One region of the Exiguobacterium sp. H66 genome, then DNA from elsewhere that is predicted to be linked to it. Evidence: a T-box and tRNA genes for the amino acid it is inferred to sense, from the RefSeq annotation. Region 1 holds a T-box; the other holds one or more tRNA genes.

Region 1 (3,419 bases):
CAGTCCGTTCGAACAAACGCCAGACGCGGTCAAGGAAGCGACGTGCACCGTCGAGCCCATTTTCCGACCAGGACACAGAAGCATCGAGTGGTCCCATGAACATTTCGTACAGACGAAGCGTATCTGCTCCGTGTGATTTGACAATTTCATCCGGATTGATGACGTTCCCCCGTGATTTCGACATCTTTTCGTTGTTTTCGCCAAGAATCATCCCTTGGTTATACAGCTTTTGGAATGGCTCTTTTGTCGGAACAACGCCGATATCGTATAACACTTTGTGCCAGAAACGTGCGTACAGTAAGTGAAGGACCGCATGTTCTGCCCCACCGATATAAATATCGACCGGAAGCCAGTATTTTAATTTCTCCGGATCCGCGAGCGCCTCTTCATTATGCGGATCGATGAAACGAAGGTAGTACCAGCAGCTACCGCCCCATTGTGGCATCGTGTTCGTTTCGCGGCGTCCTTTCATCCCTGTCACAGGATCCGTATAGTCGAGCCACTCTTCTGCAAGAGCAAGCGGCGACTCTCCTGTTCCCGACGGTTTGATTTCAGGAATCATCGGAAGTTCAAGTGGCAACTCTTCTTTATCCAGCGTCTTCATCGTTCCGTCTTCCATATGGACGACTGGAATCGGCTCGCCCCAATAGCGTTGACGGCTAAAGAGCCAGTCACGCAGACGATACGTAATTTTCTTCCGTCCGACTTGGTTCGTTTCGAGTTCCGCGATGATGGTTTCGATTGCATCCGCCTTCGAGAGACCGTCGAGCATCTGAGAATTGACGTGTTCCCCTTCTCCCGTATACGCCGCTTCTTGAACATCTCCACCCGTTACGACTTCGATGATTGGAAGATCAAATTGTTTTGCAAACTCATGATCGCGTTCGTCATGTGCCGGAACGGCCATGATGGCACCTGTTCCATACGTCGCAAGAACATAGTCGGCAATCCAGATCGGAAGACGTTCGCCAGAAATCGGGTTGACGGCGAACGCACCCGTGAAGACACCCGTCTTCTCTTTTGCAAGATCCGTTCGTTCGAGATCCGATTTCGTTTGAACAGACGCGATATAACGTTCGACCGCTGCCTGATGTTCTGCTGTCATGATATCTGCGACGAATGGATGCTCCGGTGCTAAGACGAGGTACGTTGCGCCGAAGACTGTATCCGGACGTGTCGTGAAGACCGTGACTTGTTTTTTGTGGCCGTCAATCGTAAAGTCGATTTCCGCACCTTCCGATTTACCAATCCAGTTCCGTTGCATTTCTTTCACCGACTCCGGCCAATCGAGTTCATCTAAATCGTCGAGTAGACGGTCCGCGTATTCCGTAATCTTAAGGACCCACTGGCGCATCGGGACACGGACGACGGGATGATTTCCACGTTCAGACAATCCATCGATGACTTCTTCATTCGCAAGGACCGTTCCAAGTGCCGGGCACCAGTTGACTGCCACTTCGTCGACGAACGCAAGTCCTTTTTCGTAAAGTTGTGTAAAGATCCACTGTGTCCATTTGTAGTATTTCGGATCCGTTGTATTGATTTCACGGTCCCAATCATACGAAAAACCGAGGTCTTTCAACTGACGTTTGAACGTTTCAATATTTTGTGCCGTGAACTCACGCGGGTCATTCCCCGTATCGAGTGCATACTGTTCTGCCGGGAGTCCGAACGCATCCCATCCCATTGGGTGGAGGACGTTATACCCTTGCATCCGTTTCATGCGGGCGAGGATATCCGTTGCCGTGTATCCTTCCGGGTGTCCGACATGCAGTCCTGCTCCCGATGGATAAGGAAACATGTCGAGGGCATAAAAGCCTTCCTTACTTGGGTCTTCCGTCGTTACGAACGCGTTATCCTGTTCCCAGCGCGCTTGCCATTTTGGTTCAATCTCACGATGATTATACGACATCTATTCTTCCTCCTCTGATTAAAAAAAACCGGTCCTCCGCCCCTAAGAATAGGGACGAAAGACCGGTTTGGCTTCCGCGGTACCACCCACGTTGTCTGTCAATGACAGACCGCTTGACTCACAGATAACGGTGTGAAGGACCGGATTCGCTACTCGTTGTTCACGAATCATGCTCCCTGACGAGTTCATGGACAGTTCCGACTGGTTTGCACCACCCACCAGTTCTCTAAACGGAATGTCTCCACTACTACTTCAGTTCGTTGCATCTGACTATCTATTAGTTAGTTTAATCTGAATCTTAATCAACCGTCAACGTTTCCGTAAAATTTCTCCAATCGCAGCATGTGTCGAAGCCTGATGATCCGCGTGATGTAACATCTGCCCCGGCATCCGGTCGTCGAGTAACGCGATGACTTCCATCCCAGCTTTTTTCGCCCCCATCATGCCGTTCGCCGCATCCTCAATGACGATACATGACTCTGGGGCGAGACCCATCCGTTTTGCTGTCAGCTCGAAGATAGCAGGGTCCGGTTTAGAGCGCGGGACTTCAAAACCGCTCGTGTAGGCGTCGACTGTCAACCCATAAAATGCGATGACGCGTTCAATTTTTTCAAGCGAACTCGATGATGCAATTGCAATCCCGTAGCCTTCGTTTCGAGCGATACTCATCAACTCATGAACCCCTTCCTTTAATCCACAGTCTTCTGGCTTGGCGTGTTGTTGAAATAAGTCATGTTCCTGTGCAAGTAACGCATCCGTTTGATGCGGTAAGCGATGTTGTTCAATTAATTCCTGCCACATCTCGTCGCCCGTCTTACCCATGAAGGTCGCATATTGAACTAAATCAAGTGGAATCCCGAGTTGATGAAACATTTTTTTATGTACCCCAAAGTAGCGAATTTCACTATCTAAAATGACGCCATCCATATCGAAGATTAAACCCCTCGTTTGCATCCCATTCACTCCTTTTTTTGATTTTAACAAAAAAACGACAGTGATGGACTGTCGTTTTTATCATTTCGAAATCAGTGTTGGTTGCGAACGATATCCCGGAAAATAATGTTCCAACTCTCCGTCTCCATAGAGCTGGCACAGTTGTTCATATTGAGCAGGCAGTAGAACATTTTTTCCTAAATGATATTCAAATAAACGATAGCCCGTATAGCGACACTTACTCTCGAACAGGCTATCACGCTCTTTATACCCACCACCTAAATGCTGTTCGACCAACCCGGCATCTTTCGCACATAAAATAGCCTCGAATTCTAACCGTTGATTTGGATAGACCTTATGTTCATCCCGCTTACAGCCAATCAAATGACCATGTGCAAATTCTCGACCAAGTAAAACGAAGTAACCTCCGATGATTTCCTCGTTAAGTTCTGCAATCAAGAGGAGCGGCGTACAGAGGTTCGTCGGCTCAAATAACTGTTCGAAGTAATCTCGAGAAAAGTAGTAATGGCTCGAAGCGTCCTTTCGGTCCATCGTCTGATAATACAATTGAATG
Region 2 (3,419 bases), on a different contig from region 1:
TCATCAGCCGCCCCAATTGACACTCGTCAACGGTGCGACGGCAACAGTGACGCTTCAAGGAAAAGATTCACGGCTTGATATGACATTCAACTAAGGAGATTTCATATGGCGACACGACATTTTCAATCGCTTGGTGCATATAAGCGAATCTACATCAATCCGGAAACACGCCGGATGACGTTACCAGAACCTTTTTATGATGCACTCGGACTGACGGATGAAGTAATGATTGCGCAAGTCGGACAAGTCCTCGTCATGCGCAATCCAGACGAGATGGTCGAGATGGAGACCGAATTATTAGCGCAAATCGTTGAAGAAGGATTTGCGGGGCAAGAGCTCATTCGCGAATTCGCTTACCGGAAGGCGCAGCATGAACAACGGTTGCGCCAGCACATATTACAAGATGATCATCCAGAGTCGTCAGCTCAACTAGAAATCGAACTATAACAACAAGGAGTGAGGACCGGATGCGAACAGGTACAAAAATTGGTTTAGGCGTGATTGGTTCAGGGATGCTTGCAGCAAGCTATTACTTTTACGAAATGGCGATCGCAACGAATCCGAAACCCTTCTTGACGAACAACCGTGATTTAAGTGACGAGATGGTCCGATTGATGCAACCGGGTCAGACATGGATTAAGGAACAACCGTTAGAACTCGTCGCGACGCAAGCACATGATGGATTGACCCTTCGCGCACATTACTTACCGCCACTCGTTTCGTCCGATCGAGTCGTCATTCTCGTACATGGTTACGGTGGTGTCGGAACGGACTTAGCAGGATTCGCCTATCTGTATCATCAAGCGGGTTTTCATGTGTTGATGCCGGACAATCGTGGTCACGGAAAAAGTGACGGAAATTACATCGGTTTCGGTTGGCATGACCGGCAAGACTGTCTGCGCTGGATCGACTATTTAGTCGGACGTGTTGGAACGGATTCTTCCATCTTTTTACATGGTGTATCGATGGGGGGGGCGACGGTTTTGATGACGAGCGGAGAAACATTACCTGCTCAAGTCAAAGGCATCATCTCCGACTGTGCTTATACATCAGTCAACGCAGTCCTCGCCTATCAGATGAAACGGATGTATCGTTTGCCGCACTTTCCGTTCCTTGCGATGACGAGTTTATTGACGAAATTAAAGGCTGGTTACTTCTTCAGTGAAGCTTCCGCACTAAAACAAGTCAAAAAGGCGGCGGTACCGATCTTATTCATTCATGGGGATGCAGATACGTTCGTTCCGACATCGATGGTCTATGAACTGTATGATGCTTGCCAAACGAAGAAGGAACTCGTCGTCATTCCGAATGCGGCACATGCAATGGCTTATTTTGAAGCACCCGATCGATACGATGAAGTCGTCGAGGCATTTGTTCGGCGCGTATTGTCAGCATGACAAATGAAAGTGTATGAAGCGGAAGGAATGGATTGACAAAAATCAGTCCATTTCGTATTCTACAATCATATAAGTCATGTCGTCGTGGCGGAATCGGTAGACGCGCTAGACTCAGAATCTAGTGGTGGCAACACTGTGGAGGTTCAAGTCCTCTCGGCGGCATTTCCATAAGTTGAAGACCTGTTAGTAGGTCACAGACTATAGACAAACTAGATGGAAGGTCACTTGCATGTGATTTTCCATCTTTTTTTTGTTCTCTCTTTCCTTTCTAATCGTCTTCCTGTGGCAAACATCGCGCCGCTACAGCGAAGCTGCAGGGTCGCTCCTGTTTGCTTTCCACTAGGAAGCGGTTAGATCGAAAATCGCGACTTTTTTAGTTTTCTTTCAGATAATTCAGTTTTTTTACCAAAACATGTTTCAAAGGGACCATTATTAAGGAAAATATCCTAATAGAGGGCCGTGCCTTCAAAAGAAGGGGGTAAAAAGGATGAATAAACGTTTTTCTATCTTATTTTTATTGATGGGATGTCTGTTCGTATTAAGTGCGTGTAGCATCGGTTCAAATGATGATTCATCGTCAGAGGACAAAACGTACAAAGTCGGGATCGACGTCACCTATCCACCATTCGAGTACAAGGACGGGGATACGTACAAAGGAATCGATATCGATTTGATTCAAGCGATTGCAGACGACCAAAACTTCAAGATTGAATTTGAAGCGATGGACTTTAGCGGAATCATTCCTGCTCTGCAGGCGGATCAACTCGACATCGCGATTGCCGGGATGAGTATCACACCGGAACGTGAAAAAGTCGTTACCTTCTCTGACCCATACTTTGAAGCCGGACTGATTCTTGTCGTCAAAGACAATAATGATGACATCAAGTCGGTTGATGATTTAAAAGGGGAACGCGTGGCAGTTAAAAAGGGGACGACGGGGGCAAAGTATGCAACGGATAACGCGGATAAGCTAGGAATTAAAATTACACAATTCAATGATAGTCCAGCGATGTTCCAGGAAGTCAAAAATGGGAATGCAGCAGCCTTGATTGAAGACTATCCAGTCATCTCGTATGCCAACAAACAACAAAACCTTGGTCTGAAACTCGTGGGAGATCGTTTAAATGGAGATAATTACGGGATTGCCGTCCTTAAAGGGGAAAACGAAGACTTGATGAAAAAAATCAACACAGGTTTAGCGAATTTAAAAGACAGTGGCGAGTACGACGAAATCGTTGATCGTTATTTAAAATAATCACCCGATTGAGTGAATGATGAGGGAGTTGAGCTGCTGATGGAAGTAGCAAAAGCTGCATTTCCGTTTTTCTTAGATGGATTACAAGTCACTTTATATATCTTTATCATCGCCGTCATCGCAGGATTCTTGATTGGTCTCATCGTTGCCTTGATGCGCTTGTCTCCATTAAAACTTTTAAATGGGATCGCGATCGTTTATATCGATGTGATTCGTGGGACACCGTTCATCGTTCAACTGTTCTTCATTTATTTTGGTTTGAACTCACTCGAATGGTTATCGATGGACCGGATGTACGCGGGGATTTTGACGGTCGCGATCAATGCAGGGGCCTATTTTGCAGAAATCATCCGGGCCGGCATCCAGTCGATTGATAAAGGTCAAACCGAAGCCGCACGATCGCTCGGGATGACGGGCCGTCAAACGATGGTCCAAATCATTTTACCGCAAGCTTTTCGGAGAATGTTGCCGACCATTACGAACCAATCGATCATTAGTTTAAAGGATACTTCGTTGCTCTCGATTATCGGCATCGCCGATTTGACGCAACAAGGACAAGTCCAGCAAGCGACGACGTTTGAACCGTTCATCGTCTGGTCCGTCGTCGGCTTAATGTATTTCGTCATCATCTATCTGCTGTCGATGTTAGCGAAATTCTTGGAACGGAGGTTTACGCTACGATGAGTATCATTCAAGTAGATAACTTAAAAAAGTCATTCGGAAAAAATGAAGTCCTAAAGGATATCTCCGTTGAAGTAGAAGAGAAA

The links. A T-box is a leader RNA that pairs with one kind of tRNA and senses whether it is charged. The one in region 1 lies ahead of leuS (leucine--tRNA ligase), so its partner is inferred to be a tRNA-Leu.
Region 2: it has a tRNA-Leu gene. The T-box ahead of leuS (leucine--tRNA ligase) is inferred to sense a tRNA for this amino acid. The anticodon was not compared.

The regions. Positions count from the first base shown of each region.
Region 1 is NZ_JACSMQ010000002.1:51,907-55,325, forward strand. Features, by position in the region: gene leuS (leucine--tRNA ligase) at 1-1,912, opposite strand, end outside; T-box leader at 1,960-2,182, opposite strand; gene KNP88_RS03600 (HAD family hydrolase) at 2,222-2,866, opposite strand; gene KNP88_RS03605 (peptidoglycan bridge formation glycyltransferase FemA/FemB family protein) at 2,927-3,419, opposite strand, start outside.
Region 2 is NZ_JACSMQ010000001.1:134,667-138,085, reverse strand. Features, by position in the region: gene KNP88_RS00740 (S66 family peptidase) at 1-94, shown strand, start outside; gene KNP88_RS00735 (hypothetical protein) at 106-447, shown strand; gene KNP88_RS00730 (alpha/beta hydrolase) at 468-1,397, shown strand; tRNA gene KNP88_RS00725 (tRNA-Leu) at 1,476-1,559, shown strand; gene KNP88_RS00720 (transporter substrate-binding domain-containing protein) at 1,885-2,652, shown strand; gene KNP88_RS00715 (amino acid ABC transporter permease) at 2,692-3,336, shown strand; gene KNP88_RS00710 (amino acid ABC transporter ATP-binding protein) at 3,333-3,419, shown strand, end outside.